Regions from separate parts of the Pantoea sp. X-Soil-YNGN-785 genome, predicted to be linked through region 3. Evidence: predicted binding sites of a transcription regulator. Region 3 holds the regulator's gene; each other region holds the start of a gene.

Region 1 (5,470 bases), 1.2 Mb from region 3:
TGATCGGCACGGATGTTACCGATGCCGCCCGCCAGCATAATCGGCTTGTGATAGCCGCGCAGCTCGGTGCCGTTGTGGCTGGTGACCTGCTCTTCATAGGTACGGAAGTAGCCATTCAGCGCCGGACGACCAAATTCATTGTTAAACGCAGCGCCACCCAGGGGACCGTCGGTCATGATTTCCAGCGCGCTGACGATGCGGGCTGGTTTGCCGAAGTCCTCTTCCCACGGCTGTTCAAAGCCCGGAATGCGCAGGTTAGAGACCGAAAATCCAACCAGGCCCGCTTTGGGCTTGGAGCCGCGTCCGGTTGCGCCTTCATCACGGATCTCACCACCGGAACCGGTCGCGGCACCAGGCCACGGCGAGATGGCCGTTGGATGGTTATGCGTCTCCACCTTCATCAGGATGTGCGCGGCTTCCTGATGCCAGCGGTATTCGCTCTCGCCGGCGTCAGCAAAGAAGCGGCCAACCTCTGACCCTTCCATCACGGCGGCGTTATCTTTATAAGCAGAGAGCACGAAGTCCGGCGTCTGCTCCATGGTGTTTTTGATCATCTTAAACAGCGACTTCGGCTGTTTCTCGCCGTCGATAATCCAGTCGGCGTTGAAGATCTTGTGACGACAGTGCTCAGAGTTCGCCTGCGCAAACATATAGAGTTCAATGTCGTTGGGATTGCGGCCCAGCGCGGTAAATGCCGCCACCAGGTAGTCAATTTCATCGTCTGCCAGCGCCAGACCCAGCGAGATATTTGCCTGAACCAGCGCCTGACGGCCCTCACCCAGCAGATCGACGCTCTTCACCGGCTGCGGCGTATGGTGCGCAAACAGCTGCTCAGCCTGGGCCAGATCGCTATAGACCGTTTCCATCATCCTATCGTGCAGCAGTGTACCCAGCGTCTGCCACTGCGCTTCTGTCAGTTGCGGAGCCTGCACATAAAAAGCCAGACCGCGTTCCAGACGACGTACCTGCGGCAGGCCGCAGTTATGAGCAATGTCGGTGGCTTTGGATGACCAGGGCGAAATGGTGCCGGGACGTGGTGTCACCAGCAGCAGACGTCCCTGTGGGGCATGTTCAGCGAGAGAGGGACCATACTTCAGCAGGCGTTGCAGGCGGCTCTGTTCGTCAGCGGTTAAAGGCGTACTGACATCAGCAAAATGGATGTACTCAGCGTAAATATCACTCACCGGCAGATGAGCGTCCTGAAAGCGGGTCAGCAGTTTGTTTACACGAAATGCCGACAGGGCGGGCGAACCACGCAGAATTTCCATTAATAAGTCTCTCGTCAGGGCGCCGGGCGACGCTTGATTGGGCGCAACAGGGAAAACGGGGCGTATTATAGAGAAAGCGACCTCGCGACGAAACCGTTTGCGCACAATTTTTGGCAACCCGGATTTGCCTGAATTTTGCGCAAAAGCTGCTATAAAAGTTGCTCAGTGTGATTTTGTTGCGCAAAATGCCCCTCGCTCTGGGAGTTCAAAGAAGATAAATACTGCCTTTAAAAGACAGAGGCCTTAGAGCCAGCGAGAGATAACTATTTGAAACGCCTAAAATTTAATTATCTGTTTATCGGTCTGGTTGCCGTGCTGTTAGCGTTAGCGCTGTGGCCATCCATTCCCTGGTATGGGGGTGGGCAGGACAGGATTTCACAGATTAAATCACGGGGAGTCCTGCGGGTCAGTACCATCAACTCCCCATTAACGTACTACACAGTTAACCAGTTACCGGCCGGTATGGATTATGAGCTGGCAAAACGCTTCGCCGATTATCTTGGCGTCAAACTGAAGGTGACGGTTCGTCCTAACCTGAGCGATCTGTTTGATGATCTTGACGAGGGTAAAGCCGATTTGCTGGCCGCTGGCCTGAACTACAACAATGAACGCCTGACGCGCTATCAGACCGGGCCAGGTTACTACAACGTTTCACAACAGCTGGTCTATCGCGTGGATAAGCCACGCCCTAAAAACCTCGGTGACTTAAAGGGGCGGCTGACAGTTGCGTCCGGATCGGCCTATCTGTCCACGCTCAAGAGCGCCCGTTCCAATCAGTTCCCCGATCTGGACTGGGCGATCTCCACCGATCAGAGTCCTAAGGCCCTGCTGGAAGCGGTCGCCGACGGCAAGCTCGACTACACCATTGGTGACTCGGTGACCATCGCCCTGCTGCAGCGCATCTATCCGCAGCTGGCGGTGGCGTTCGACGTTACCGATGAAGAGCCGGTGACCTGGTATGTGCGGCACAGCGATGACGACAGTCTGAATGCAGCAATGCTCGACTTTTTTAATGGTATGGGCGAAGAAGGCGCGATGGCGCGGCTGGAGGAGAAATACCTCGGTCACGTCGGCACCTTTGACTATGTTGATACCCGCACGTTCCTGCGCGCCATCGACAATACGCTGCCCGACATCAAGCCGCTGTTTGAGAAGTACGCCACCAGCATCGACTGGCGGCTGCTGGCGGCGATCTCCTATCAGGAGTCGCACTGGAACCCGCAGGCTACCTCGCCGACCGGCGTGCGCGGCATGATGATGCTGACGCGTAACACCGCTGATAGCCTGGATGTGGGCGATCGAACCGATCCCGAACAGAGCATTCGCGGCGGCAGTCAGTATCTGCAGGATATGATGGCGAAGGTGCCGCAGACCATCCCGGAAGATGAGCGCATCTGGTTTGCGCTGGCGGCTTATAACATGGGTTATGCCCATATGCTTGACGTCCGCAAACTGACGGCCCGCCAGGGCGGTAATCCGGACAGCTGGGCGGATGTGAAGCTGCGTCTGCCCATGTTAAGCCAGAAGCGCTACTACACTCAGACAGCTTATGGCTATGCCCGTGGGCATGAAGCCTATAACTACGTGGAGAATATCCGCAAGTATCAGATAAGCCTGGTGGGTTATCTGCAGGAGCAGGAGAAGCGTCTGGCGCGGCAGGCTGAAGCCCAGGCCGAACTGGCGAAGGGCTACCCGGCGGTCGAACCGAAGATCGCCATGAACTAACCCTGGCGTTGCGCCTGACGCAGCGCTTTTTTCTGCTCGCGACGCATACGGAAGAAGTCGCTCAGCATGGCGGCACACTCTTCAGCCAGCACGCCACTATGCAGTTCAACCTGATGATTCATGCCAGGATGGCCCAGCACATCCAGCAGCGATCCCGCCGCCCCACTTTTAATATCGTGCGCACCATAGACCAGTCGGCTAATACGGCTGTGAACCATGGCACCGGCACACATCACACACGGCTCCAGCGTGACGTAAAGCGTTGTATCCAGCAGGCGGTAATTTTCCAGTACTTTACCGCCCTGCCGCAGCGCCATGATCTCTGCATGCGCGGTCGGATCGTGCTGGCCGATGGGCCGGTTCCAGCCTTCCCCAATCACCCGGTCGTTCTGAACCAGCACGGCCCCCACCGGCACTTCGCCCTGCTCCCAGGCGCGGCGCGCCAGGCTGAGCGCATGGCGCATCCAGTATTCATCTTGTTGTTTCACGCTGACCACTCCGGGCGACTGAAAAGCGGCGCATTATAGCGATCTCTGCGAGCGTGTCGAAACTTATTCCAGCTGTTGCAGTTCACCCGCCGGGGTTACACGCCAGCGATGCTGACAGAAGAACAGTAACGGGTTGTCCTGTTTGCTGTCGCTGTAGCCACTGTAGAGCTGTAACGGCGTGCCGATTTTCTCTTCAAGCTGAGCCACTTTCTCATGACCGAGGCAGCGCATCGCCAGCACACGCCCGCCCCAGCCGCGACGCATCTGACTGGCAATCAGCTTCACGCGTGGCAGAAACGCGGAGTCGTAATAGACCTGCTCCACCAGCGACTGTGGCGATCCGGTGATCAGCCAGACGTCAGCGTCATCACTGCCGAGGTAATCCGTCAGGCGCTGCTGTACCACTGGAAAGGCTTTTACGCGCAGGCGAAACCACTGGGCAAACTCGGCTTCGAGGCGCAGCAATGTCTGCTCGGATCGGCCAAAGGTAATTGACCAGAGCAGCAGGCTCATGGGCCAGCGTGCCGCGCGGCCTTTAAACAGCAGGCCGATGCCCACCACCGGCAGTAACGGCACCAGCAGCAGCAGATTAAGCGGGCGGCGACGCAGCAGATAGCGCATAAAGGTGCCGAACATGTCCTGCTGATGCAAAGTGCCATCGAGGTCGAAAAATACGATGCGACGTTGTGTTCCCCTGGTCAAACAACTCTCCTTAACGGCTGATTCCGGGATGATAAAGAGTAGTGTAGCCATCATCAGGCGGTACGGCGATGACGGTCATTTTTAATTCCGATGACTACAATGCCCGATGAATAGTTTATTCTTCACTGATTATCCCTGAATTATGAGGATTGGGCATGAGTTCATTGCTGCGCATTCGCCAGCTTTATCCACGTCTGGCATTGAACGAGCGTCGGCTGGCGGATTTTTTACTGTCGCAACCCGATCGGGCACGTCACCTGAGTTCGCAAAAGCTGGCGGAAGAGTCGGGCGTCAGCCAGTCGAGCGTGGTGAAATTTGCTCAGAAGCTGGGATATAAAGGCTTTCCGGCGCTTAAGCTGGCTCTGAGTGAGTCACTGGCGGACAAGGATGCCATTACCGTGCATAACCATATTCTCAGCGACGATCCGCTTAAAATGGTGGGCGAAAAGCTGCTGACCGAAAAGCTCTCGGCGATCCGCGCCACGCTGGATATCAATAGCGAAGAGAAGCTCAACGATGTGTTACAGCTGCTGAAAAATGCCCGGCGCATTTTACTGGTCGGCATCGGCGCATCGGGCCTGGTGGCAAAGGACTTCTCCTGGAAGCTGATGAAGATTGGTATCAATGCGGTGGCGGAACAGGACATGCACGCCCTGCTGGCCAGCGTACAGGCGATGGGGCCAGGCGATGTGCTGCTCGCCATCTCCTACACCGGGGAACGGCGCGAGATTAATCTGGCGGCGCAGGAAGCGGTTCAGGTTGGGGCCGATGTGGTGGCGTTTACCGGCTTTACGCCGAACACCCTGCAACAGAGTGCCAGCTACTGTCTTTACACGGTGGCGGAAGAGCAGAGCACCCGCAGCGCGGCGATCTCCTCGACCACAGCGCAGCTGGCCCTGACCGATTTGCTGTTTATGGCGCTGGTGCAAAACGATCCGGAACGTGCGTCGAGTCATATTCGTCACAGCGAAGCGCTGGTGAAAAAGCTGGTCTGATCAGTGGCAGCGCGTATAATACCCGCGTTTTTTCTATTGTTACCAGGTGGGATAAATGGCGCTGTTGATTACGTCCAGATGCATTAACTGCGATATGTGTGAACCAGAGTGCCCGAACCAGGCGATTTCACTGGGCGATGCGATCTATGAGATTGATGTCAGCCGCTGCACGGAATGCGTCGGGCATTATGAAGCGCCAACCTGTCAGCGGGTCTGCCCCATCGACAACACCATTATCACTGACCCACAGCACACCGAATCACGCGATGCGCTGTGGGATAAGTTCGTGCTG
Region 2 (5,470 bases), 1.1 Mb from region 3:
CGCCAGAATCGCCGCACCGCCAATCACCCAGGTGCTATAGACGCGGGTAATCGCCATCACGCCGATGTTTTCACCGTAGGTCGTATTCGGCGTCGAACCAAAGAAGCCAGAAATAACGGTGGATAAGCCGTTAGCGAACATTGAACGATGCAGGCCAGGGTCGCGAATCAGATCTTTTTTCACGATGTTGGCCGTAACCACCAGATGACCGATATGCTCGGCAATGACCACCAGCGCCGCAGGCAGAATCGTCAGCATTGCCACCCACTCGAAGCGCGGCGTATAGAAGGTTGGCAGGGCAAACCAGGGGGCTTTGACCACGCCACTCCAGTCAACGATGCCCATAAAGGCAGAGAGCAGATAGCCTGCCACCACACCGACCAGAATCGGGATAATCGCCAGGAAGCCACGGAACAGTACCGAACCGAAGACCGTTACCGCCAGCGTGACCAGCGAAATCAGCACGGTTTTGCTGTCGGGCGCACTGCCTTCAGCGGGCAGCAGGCCAGCCATATTGGCGGCGACACCCGCCAGCTCCAGACCGATGACGGCGACAATCGCGCCCATCGCTGCCGGAGGAAACATTACGTCGAGCCAGCCGGTGCCCGCGCGTTTCACAATCAGCGCCACGATACAGAACAGCACGCCGCACAGGATAAATCCGCCCAGCGCGACCTCGTAACCCAGCGGCAACAGCAGCAGCACCGGCGAGATAAAGGCAAAACTGGAACCGAGGTAGGCAGGAATTTTGCCTTTACAGATAAAAAGATAAATCAGTGTGCCGACACCGTTAAACAACAGCACCGTCGCCGGGTTGATGTGGAACAGAATCGGCACCAGTACCGTGGCACCAAACATGGCAAACAGGTGTTGCAGGCTGAGTGGAATGGTTTGCAGTAACGGCGGCCGTTCACTGACGCCAATGGCGCGACGAGTCATCATTTATCCCCTTATGTTTTGTATCCCCGTGGGTTCGCGCCTCTGGCACAGCAGCAGGCACGCCGGTGCGCCTTGCGGCAGACCGAATCCGTTCGGGGCATTATTTTTGTCAAAAAAAAGCCGACTCTCTGGTCGGCTGTGCGATTTATTTGGTTCCGAAAATCTTGTCCCCGGCATCGCCGAGCCCGGGAATGATATAACCCTTTTCGTTCAGTCCCTGATCCACTGACGCAGTGTAAAGCTCGACGTCAGGATGCGCTTTCTCCAGTGCGGCAATCCCCTCTGGTGCGGCAACCAGAACCAGCACTTTGATGCTGGTGCAGCCCGCTTTCTTCAGCAGGTCGATAGTAGCAATCATGGAGCCACCGGTCGCCAGCATCGGGTCGACCACCAGCGCCAGGCGCTCTTCGATGTTAGAGACCAGCTTCTGGAAATAGGGAACCGGCTCCAGCGTCTCTTCATCACGGTAAACACCCACCACGCTGATACGGGCGCTGGGAACGTGTTCCAGCACCCCTTCCATCATGCCCAGGCCGGCACGCAGGATCGGGACCACCGTGATTTTTTTGCCTTTGATCTGATCGATCTCTACCGGGCCGTTCCAGCCCTCAATGGTGACGCGCTCTGTTTCCAGATCGGCGGTCGCTTCGTAGGTCAGCAGGCTGCCCACTTCAGAGGCCAGCTCGCGAAAACGCTTTGTACTGATATCATGCTCACGCATCAGGCCCAGTTTATGTTTGACCAGCGGGTGTCTGACTTCCACGATCTTCATTGGTGTTCTCCCGGAATGAGTTGAGCTAAAAAAAATCGCGGGATTATACCGCCTTTTGCACGCTGCGCCACCTGGTCTTGCGCAAAGCCGCGGCTTTTACCGGGACAAATAGAGGATTAATGAAAATCGCCCGATGCGCAATGCCGGACTCGCAAACGTTTGCCTGCACTGATAGAATTGCCGCGCTTTATTTTAAACCACCAACCGCAACTCGCGTGGGGACCTCGCAGTGACCGACAAAACCTCTCTCAGTTACAAAGACGCCGGTGTTGATATTGATGCTGGTAACGCTCTGGTTGACCGTATTAAAGGCGTAGTGAAAAAGACGCGTCGCCCGGAAGTGATGGGTGGACTGGGCGGTTTTGGTGCGCTTTGCGCGCTGCCGCAAAAATACCGTGAACCCGTGCTGGTCTCCGGCACCGATGGCGTGGGCACCAAGCTGCGTCTGGCGATGGATCTCAAACGTCACGATGCCATTGGTGTTGACCTGGTCGCGATGTGCGTCAATGACCTGGTGGTTCAGGGCGCTGAGCCGCTCTTCTTCCTCGACTACTACGCCACCGGCAAACTGGATGTGGATACCGCCTCTGCAGTGATCACCGGCATCGCCGAAGGGTGTCTGCAGTCAGGTTGTGCGCTGGTGGGCGGTGAAACCGCTGAGATGCCAGGCATGTATCACGGCGAAGATTACGACGTGGCCGGTTTCTGTGTCGGCGTGGTGGAAAAGTCAGAAATTATCGACGGCAGCAAGGTGCAGGATGGCGACGTACTGATCGCCCTCGGCTCCAGTGGCCCGCACTCCAACGGCTATTCGCTGGTGCGTAAGATTCTGGAAGTCAGCAACACCGATCCGCTGGCTGAACAGCTGGAAGGCAAACCGCTGGCCGATCATCTGCTGGAACCGACCCGCATCTACGTGAAAAATATCCTGAGCCTGATTGAGCAGGTCGATGTGCACGCTATCGCGCACCTGACCGGCGGCGGCTTCTGGGAAAATATCCCGCGAGTCCTGCCCGACAACACCCAGGCTGTCATCGACGAGAAGAGCTGGCAGTGGCCGGCGGTCTTCAGCTGGTTACAGCAGGCGGGCAACGTCAGCCGTTTCGAGATGTATCGTACCTTTAACTGTGGCGTCGGCATGATCATCGCACTGAGCCCGGCAGACGCGGACAAAGCGATTGCGCTGATGCAGGCCGCAGGCGAGAAAGCCTGGAAGCTCGGCGTGATTAAAGCGTCGGATGCCGAAGAGCGTGTGGTCATCAACGGATGAAGAAGCTGGTTGTACTGATTTCCGGCAACGGAAGTAACCTTCAGTCCATCCTTGATGCCTGTAAAAGCGGGCGGATTCACGGCAGCGTCGCTGCCGTGTTCAGTAACCGTGCTGCTGCTTATGGGCTGACGCGGGCGCAGGAGGCGGGGATTCCCGCCCATGCGCTTGCCGCCAGCGACTTCGCTGACCGCGAAGCTTTTGATCGTCAGCTCATCGCTGAAATAGAAGCCTATAGTCCGGATTTGATCGTGCTGGCCGGTTATATGCGCATTCTCAGCAGCGCTTTCGTGGCGCATTTTCACGATCGCCTGCTGAACATCCATCCTTCCCTGCTGCCGAAATATCCAGGACTGCATACGCATCGTCAGGCGCTGGAAAATGGTGACAGCGAACATGGTACTTCCGTGCATTTCGTGACGGATGAACTGGATGGCGGTCCGGTAATCCTGCAGGCTAAAGTCCCGGTCTTTCCTGACGATAGCGAAGCGGAGATTACCGAGCGGGTGCAGCACCAGGAACACGCGATCTATCCGCTGGTGATTGGCTGGTTTGTTGAAGGCCGGCTATTGATGCGTGACGGTAAAGCCTGGCTGGATGGCGAAGCGCTGCCACCACAAGGCTATGCTAACGATTGACGTTCTAAAAGCCGTGACAGATTTTCCCACAAACGGCTGAAAAGCTTAAAGCGTCTTTACGAAGGGCACTGGCTCCCTGAGCCGGTGCTTCATTCGCCCCGCACGAAAACCCGCTGTATCTCCTTTCTCAGCCGTAACGACCCGTAATGTAATCTTCGGTTCGTCGCTGTTTCGGCGCGGTGAAGATCCGGTCAGTCTCATCAAACTCCACTAACGCGCCCTGATGCATAAACGCGGTGTAATCTGACACGCGCGAGGCCTGCTGCATGTTGTGCGTCACCAGCACCAGCGTGAAGTGCTGCTTCAGCGTGGTCATCAGCTCTTCAATCACCAGCGTGGAGATCGGATCCAGCGCGGAGGTCGGCTCATCCAGCAGCAGCACTTCCGGCTCAATGGCAATGGCGCGGGCAATCACCAGCCGCTGCTGCTGTCCGGTCGAGAGCGTCAGCGCATTCTGTGACAGCTGATCTTTCACCTCACCCCACAGCGCCGCCGCACGCAGCGCACGCTCACACGCCTCGTTCAGTACCCGCCGATCGCGCACACCCTGTAAACGCAGCCCGTAAACCACATTTTCATAAATCGATTTTGGAAAAGGATTAGGCCGCTGAAACACCATGCCGACCCGACGGCGCAGCGCGGAGAGATCCTGTTCGGGGCGCAGGATCGGCTGCGATCCCAGTAACACTTCACCCTCTACCCGGCAGTGATCAATCACGTCGTTCATGCGATTAAAGCAGCGCAGCAGCGTCGACTTGCCGCAGCCCGAGGGGCCAATCAGCGCGGTAATCCTGTTTTTCGGCACCTGCAGCGAAATATCCTGCAGCGCCTGGCGCTCGCCATACCACAGCGACAGATGGTTAACGGTCAGCGCGATATCCGTTTCGGACGTCATAGTCATAGCCTGTTATTGAGTCATAAGGCGATAGCGTTCACGCAGACGGTGACGCAGGCCCATCGCCAGCAGATTAAGCGACAGAATAATCAGCACCAGCAGCAGCGCGGTGGCGAACACCAGCGGCCGGTCAGCTTCAATATTCGGACTCTGAAACGCCAGATCGTAAATCTGGAAGCCCAGATGCATAAACTTGCGATCCAGATGCAGATAAGGGAACACCGCGTCGACCGGCAGTTCCGGCACCATTTTTACCACGCCCACCAGCATCAGCGGCGCGGTTTCACCTGCTGCACGCGCCACCGCCAGAATCAGGCCGGTCAGCATGGCCGGCACTGCCATCGGAAGCACCACGTTCCACAGCGTTTCCGCCTGGGTCGCGCCCAGCGCCAGCGAACCCTGCCGCAGGCTGTTGGGAATACGCGATAAGCCCTCTTCGGTCGCCACAATCACTACCGGCAGCGTCAGTAACGCCAGGGTCAGCGACGCCCAGAGTAAACCTGGCGTGCCGAAGGTGGGATTGGGCAGTGCGCTGGCAAAAAAGAGCTGATCAATCGTGCCGCCCACCAGCCAGACAAAGAAGCCCAGACCAAACACCCCATAAACAATGGAAGGAACGCCGGCCAGATTGACTACCGCGATGCGCACCAGCCTGGTCAGCGCATTCCGTCCGGCATATTCATGCAGCCAGATAGCGGCGACGACGCCCAGCGGCATCACCACCACCGACATCAGCAGCACCATCAGCACGGTGCCGAAAATCGCCGGAAACGCGCCGGATTCACTTTCGCCCCCGGCAGGTGAATCACTGACGAAACGCCACAGCTGATGCAGAAAATGTCCGGTTTTGCCGGTCAGCGTCATCGCGTTCGGCTTCCAGCTGTCGACGATTTCGGTCAGCGGAATCGCATGTTCATTGCCCTGCCCATCCCGCAGGATTAACAGATCGCGCTGACTCT
Region 3 (5,470 bases):
GCCCCAGCCACAGCCGATATCCAGCAGCGACATTCCAGGTTCCAGCGCTAATTTACGGCAAATCATATCCAGCTTGGCTTCCTGCGCCGTCGCCAGGGTCGTAGCTTCTTTCCAGTAGCCACAGGAATATTGCATATAGGGGTCGAGCATCAGTGAAAAGAGATCGTTACCCAGGTCGTAATGCTCTTTACCGACAATCCAGGCCCGCTTTTTCGACTGCAGATTGGTTAAGCGGGCAGCGGCAATGCGCAGCGTATCTTTAAAGTGATGCGGGAGTTGCTGATCGAGTTTATGTTTCAGCACCTGATGGAAGAAAATATCCAGCCGATCGCACTCCCACCATCCATCCATATAGCTCTCACCGAGCCCAAGCGATCCCTCCTGCAGAACACGCTTAAAAAAGCCGGGATGATTAATATGAATATCCCAGGGACGTGAACCATTAATTTCAATATCCGCTTTTTCCAGCATCTCGTGGACGATGCGATACCAATGGTTTTCTTCAGGGCTCACTGCTTCTGCATAAGATGAACTCATAGCTTTTCCACCACCTGTCCAATCTGAACCTGAACAAAGAGTAGTCAATTTCGTCAGGCATTGAGAAACGGTACGGATGACTCCGCACACCGGTTGACTGTGTGATACAGAGGACTGGACTAGCCTGCAGCAGGTCGGTCTGGGTAAGAATAACGCGCGCGAATACCGTCCCGGCAACAGGGTGCCAATCAGATTATTACGTTATTATATTGTTGATTTATTACAGATTTGTTGACCCGGATGAGTATATGCTCACGCGGGTCAATATTCAATGACTTATTGTTAGGAGGCTAACGAAAAAGTCAGTGTGTCAGTGATTATCCTGGCAGGCAGGTTGCGCGGAGGCAACAACAGTTTGTGCGCTTGCGGTACGCTGTATGACGTAACCCACCAGCGCCAGCAGAATCGTCACCGTCATCATCAGCGTAGTGGTAAACAGTGCATGCGTTAATCCGGCAGAGACTGCCAGGCTTGCAGCGAAGCAGAGTCCTAGCTGTAAAGTGTTCTGCAATGCGGCCGCTTTACCGGTGGCGTGCGGGAAGGGCGTCAGCGCACTGGAAACCACGATTGGATAGATCGCACCGTTAGCCAGCGCCATACCGCAGAACGGCACCATCAGGCTCACCAGCGTGCTGCCGCCTGACAGCGCGACGGCAAACAGCGCCAGAATGCTCAGGCTGTAAATGCCCAGCAGCCACGGTAACAGCTGAGCGCCATTAAAGCGGTTAAGAAGGGCACGACAGCCGAATCCACCAATCAAAAAGGCGAGCGTCTGGGGCACATAACTCAGGCCGATATCGGCGGGTGAAAGGCCCAGATCCGCCAGAATAAACGGCGAGCCGGTCAGCCAGGCAAAAAAACTGGCTGAACAGGCGGAGTAGACCAGCACGTTGCCGCTGTAAACCCGTGATTTCAGCAGAGTGAAAAAGCCAGGCTGGGCTCCTTTCTCGCGTGCTTCCTGGCGTACGGTGGGCAGGCGCAGCGTGGTCAGAATCAACGCCACCGCAATCAGCGTCAGCACCAGGAAAATCGAACGCCAGTGGAAATGGCCGATGAGCCAGGCACCCAGCAACGGGGCCAGCGCCGGGGAGAGCGCAACCAGCGGCATAATCGTGGCAAAGACTTTGTTAGCGCGCGCGGCAGGATAGCGATCCACTACCAGTGCCTGCCAGCTCACGGCCGCAGCACAGACGCCAATCGCCTGCACAAAGCGCAGCGCCAGCATCAGAGTGATATCATTCACCCACAGCATGCCCGCACAGCCGATGCCAAACATGGCCAGTCCGGCCAGCAGCACCGGTTTACGTCCAATGCGATCGGAAAGCGGTCCCCAGAAGAGCTGCCCACAGGCGAAACCCGCCAGAAAGAGACTCATACTGGCGCTGATCAGGCCCGGCGAGGTATTAAACGTTTGCTGCATCGCACCAAAGGCGGGCAGGTACATATCTGTGGCTAAAAAGCCGAGCATGCTCAGCAGGGCAAGGTAGGGCATAAATCCTTTATTCGACAACATCTCATTCTCATTTTTGCAGGATGAACGCGGCAGAGTGTAAAAGGTGCGTTTGCCGCTGTGAAACGGTAATATTTGCCGATTGCTGTTAAAATTTTTGAAGGCAGATTATGTGGTCAGAATATGCATTAGAGGTCGTTGACGCGGTCGCCCGCGGGGGCAGCTTCAGCGCCGCTGCTCAGGAGCTGCATCGGGTGCCCTCTGCCATCAGCTACACGGTGCGTCAGCTGGAGAACTGGCTGGCAGTGCCGCTGTTCGAACGCCAGCATCGCGAAGTGGTGCTGACGCCAGCAGGCGAACATTTTGTTCGGGAAGGGCGCAGCGTCATCAAAAAAATGCTTGCCACCCGGCGTCAGTGTCAGCAGCTGGCCAACGGCTGGCGCGGGCAGCTCAGCATTGCCGTTGACCGCATCGCCAAACCTCAACGCACCCGGCAGCTGGTCAAAGACTTCTATCGCCACTTCCCCGATATGGAACTGATCATCAGCTATGAAGTCTTTAACGGCGTCTGGGATGCACTGGCCGACGGTCGGGTGGAAGTTGCGATTGGGGCCACCCAGGCGATTCCGGTAGGCGGACGGTTTGCATTTCGAGATATGGGTACGCTCAACTGGCGCTGCGTGGTCGCGCCCGATCATCCTCTGACTCAGGCGAACCAGATCGATGATGACACGCTGCGTAGCTGGCCGTCACTGGTGCTGGAAGATACATCACGCGCACTGCCGCGTCGTATGACATGGACGCTGGATAACCAGCGCAGGCTGGTGGTGCCGGAGTGGCAAACCGGACTGGAGTGCGTGCAGGCAGGCTTGTGTGTGGCGATGGTGCCGGGTCATCTGGCCAGACCACTGCTCGACAGCGGCGAGCTGGTCGAACTGACGCTGCCGGTGGCATTTCCGGATAGCCCCTGTTGCGTCAGCTGGGCAGAAGATCGCGCATCACCGGCGACAGGCTGGTTGCTCAGCTATCTGGGTGATGCGCAAACGCTTAATCAGGAGTGGTTAAGCGAGGATTAGCGGCGATAGTCGCGGAACGGACCATCTGCCACTGAACGGCGCTCAATCAGCGTCGGATGGACTTCAATCGTTTGTGACACTTCGCGCTTACTGGTGATGCGGTCAAGCAGCATATCCAGCGCTTTCTCACCCAGCTGGGCTTTTGGCTGATGCACCGTGGTCAGGGCAGGGGCGAAATAGCGGGCGTTGCGCACATTGTCATAGCCGATGATCGAAATATCCTGCGGTACGCGCAAACCCATCTCGTCGGCGGCGCAAATGGCCCCCATCGCCATGATGTCACCGCCGCAGAACACCGCCGTAGGGCGTTGTTTCTGTGACAGGATCTGCTGCATCGCCTGATAGCCTGACTCCGGCTCAAAGTCACCCTGTACAATCCACTCGGCACGCGGCTGAATACCCGCTTCTTCCAGCGCCTTCAGAAAACCGGCATGGCGTCCGCCGCCGGTATTGCGCTCCATCTGACCGGGGATAGCACCAATATCACGGTGTCCGCGTTCAATCAGATAACGTCCCGCCAGATAGCCGCCCTGGAAGGCGTTATCGAGAACTGTATCAGTAAAGTCGGCGCGCGATTCGCCCCAGTCCATCACCACCATCGGGATATTGCGGTTCTCTTCCAGCATCTGCAGCAGATCGTCCGGATACTCAGAGCACATCACCAGCAGACCATCGACGCGCTTCTGCGCCATCATGCTGAGATAGGCGCGCTGTTTTTGGAGATCGTTATGCGCATTACCCAAAATCAGCGTATAGCCTTTGTCAAAACAGTGGTTTTCAACCGCTTCAATAATTTCAGCGAAATAGGGCGCTTCGCTGGAGGTGGCAAGCAGGCCCAGCGTTTTGGTGTGGTTTACTTTCAGGCTGCGCGCCACAGCACTTGGCGAGTAGTGCAGTTCCTTAATTGCCTGCCAGACCGCCTCGCGTGTTTCTTCAGCGACAAAGCGGGTTTTATTGATGACGTGCGAAACGGTGGTCGTTGAGACGCCAGCGCGTTTCGCCACATCTTTAATTGTTGCCATGAAAATCGGACTCCAGTGCTTACCTAACTCTATGATAAGCGTAATGTTAAACGTTTGCGTCTGCTCAGGGTTTTTTCCGCAAAAATGCGGCTTTTCTGGCCGGTAAACAGGCCGCTGGCGGAGAAAAAACGCCAGAAAAGATGCGCAAACGGAATCAGGGTTGCGCGCGTTGCGCAACAAAGGCGGGATTCTAACAAGGCTGAACGGATAAAACGAGATTTTTACCGGACCCTGTGGGAAAATGCCATATCCCTGCAAAGTGTGTGACTAAGGAGCAAGCAATGAGTACCGATTTGAAACTGGCTTTGATGACCACTGTCGGCTGTCTGCTGATGATTGTGGCCTTTAGTTTTACTGCCATTCTGCACTAATAAAAAAAGCCGGGATTATCCCGGCTTTTTTCTGACTGTTCTGCTGCTCAGCGTATCGTTTTCGGCGTCATCACCCGACGGGCACCAATATAGTGGCGCTGCCAGTAATCTTCCCCTAATGCACTGATCTGAATATCTTTGCCGGTACGTGGCGACTGAATAAACTTGCCATCGCCCAAATAAACGCCGACGTGGTCCGCTGTGCCGCGGCCATTAATACGGAAGAAGACCAGATCGCCTTTCTCCAGCGACTCACGCTTGATCGGCGCGGCGTCACGCAGGTGATACATCTCGTTAGCGGTACGCGGGATCTTAAATTTCACCAGGTCTTTATAGGCATACCAGACCAGACCGCTGCAATCGAAACCGGTATGTGGAGAGGTGCCGCCCCACTGATAGGGTTTACCCAACTGCCCCATCAGCTTGGTCATTGCAGTCTCACGCGCCTTCTGATAGCGCTGGCGGTGGGATTTGCTCATTTTAATCGTGCCTGGCTCGCGGGTGGTGACCTCAGCGGTTTTCAGCTGGCGCTGATGCCCATAGCGTTTCTTCTCTTTATTTTTTTCTTTGCTTTTGCTGATACGGGCGGTTTTGAGCGAGGTCTTCTTAGCAGGCGTCTGATTAGCAGTGAGTTCGACTTTTTTCTGTTTTTTCGTTTTAAGTTTTTGGTCAGGGCTGAGACGAGTTTTTTTCGTCACCGTTTTTACCGGGCGACGCTTGCGGCGTTCATCGTCGCGCGCACTCTTTTTCTCTGCTTTATGCGTATTGACGTTCACCGGCGCGTGAGGCGACGCAGCGGCGATGTTGAAAAACAGTTGCGCAAAGGCCAGCATAAAAAGCGTAATGATTAAACGCATAGTCCATTAATTAGTTAAGTTGTCAGGGCCACTACGCACCGCGACAAAGTTGAGATTAATCTGATCCAGGATCAGTGCCCAGGCCATTCTAGTCCAGTTCGCTTAAAAACTGTAATGCCTTTTAATGTTAATCTTTGCAGCCCACGTGATTGCACTG

The links. The regulator PurR, encoded in region 3, represses purine synthesis genes. The targets are predictions, from matches to a motif close to CANGCAAACGTTTGCNTG.
Region 1: purL (phosphoribosylformylglycinamidine synthase) is a predicted target of PurR. The motif match lies at 1,355-1,372, and genes of this name have one in related genera.
Region 2: purM (phosphoribosylformylglycinamidine cyclo-ligase) is a predicted target of PurR. The motif match lies at 1,860-1,877, and genes of this name have one in related genera.

The regions. Positions count from the first base shown of each region.
Region 1 is NZ_AP035942.1:3,000,772-3,006,241, forward strand. Features, by position in the region: gene purL (phosphoribosylformylglycinamidine synthase) at 1-1,268, opposite strand, end outside; gene mltF (membrane-bound lytic murein transglycosylase MltF) at 1,536-2,993, shown strand; gene tadA (tRNA adenosine(34) deaminase TadA) at 2,990-3,457, opposite strand; gene yfhb (phosphatidylglycerophosphatase C) at 3,545-4,183, opposite strand; gene AC6I8E_RS13875 (MurR/RpiR family transcriptional regulator) at 4,339-5,178, shown strand; gene AC6I8E_RS13880 (YfhL family 4Fe-4S dicluster ferredoxin) at 5,234-5,470, shown strand, end outside.
Region 2 is NZ_AP035942.1:2,934,800-2,940,269, forward strand. Features, by position in the region: gene uraA (uracil permease) at 1-939, opposite strand, end outside; gene upp (uracil phosphoribosyltransferase) at 1,085-1,711, opposite strand; gene purM (phosphoribosylformylglycinamidine cyclo-ligase) at 1,941-2,981, shown strand; gene purN (phosphoribosylglycinamide formyltransferase) at 2,978-3,616, shown strand; gene pstB (phosphate ABC transporter ATP-binding protein PstB) at 3,744-4,511, opposite strand; gene pstA (phosphate ABC transporter permease PstA) at 4,524-5,470, opposite strand, start outside.
Region 3 is NZ_AP035942.1:1,816,045-1,821,514, forward strand. Features, by position in the region: gene cfa (cyclopropane fatty acyl phospholipid synthase) at 1-537, opposite strand, end outside; gene punC (purine nucleoside transporter PunC) at 848-2,050, opposite strand; gene punR (DNA-binding transcriptional activator PunR) at 2,158-3,063, shown strand; gene purR (HTH-type transcriptional repressor PurR) at 3,060-4,085, opposite strand; gene cydH (cytochrome bd-I oxidase subunit CydH) at 4,367-4,456, shown strand; gene AC6I8E_RS08430 (C40 family peptidase) at 4,504-5,313, opposite strand.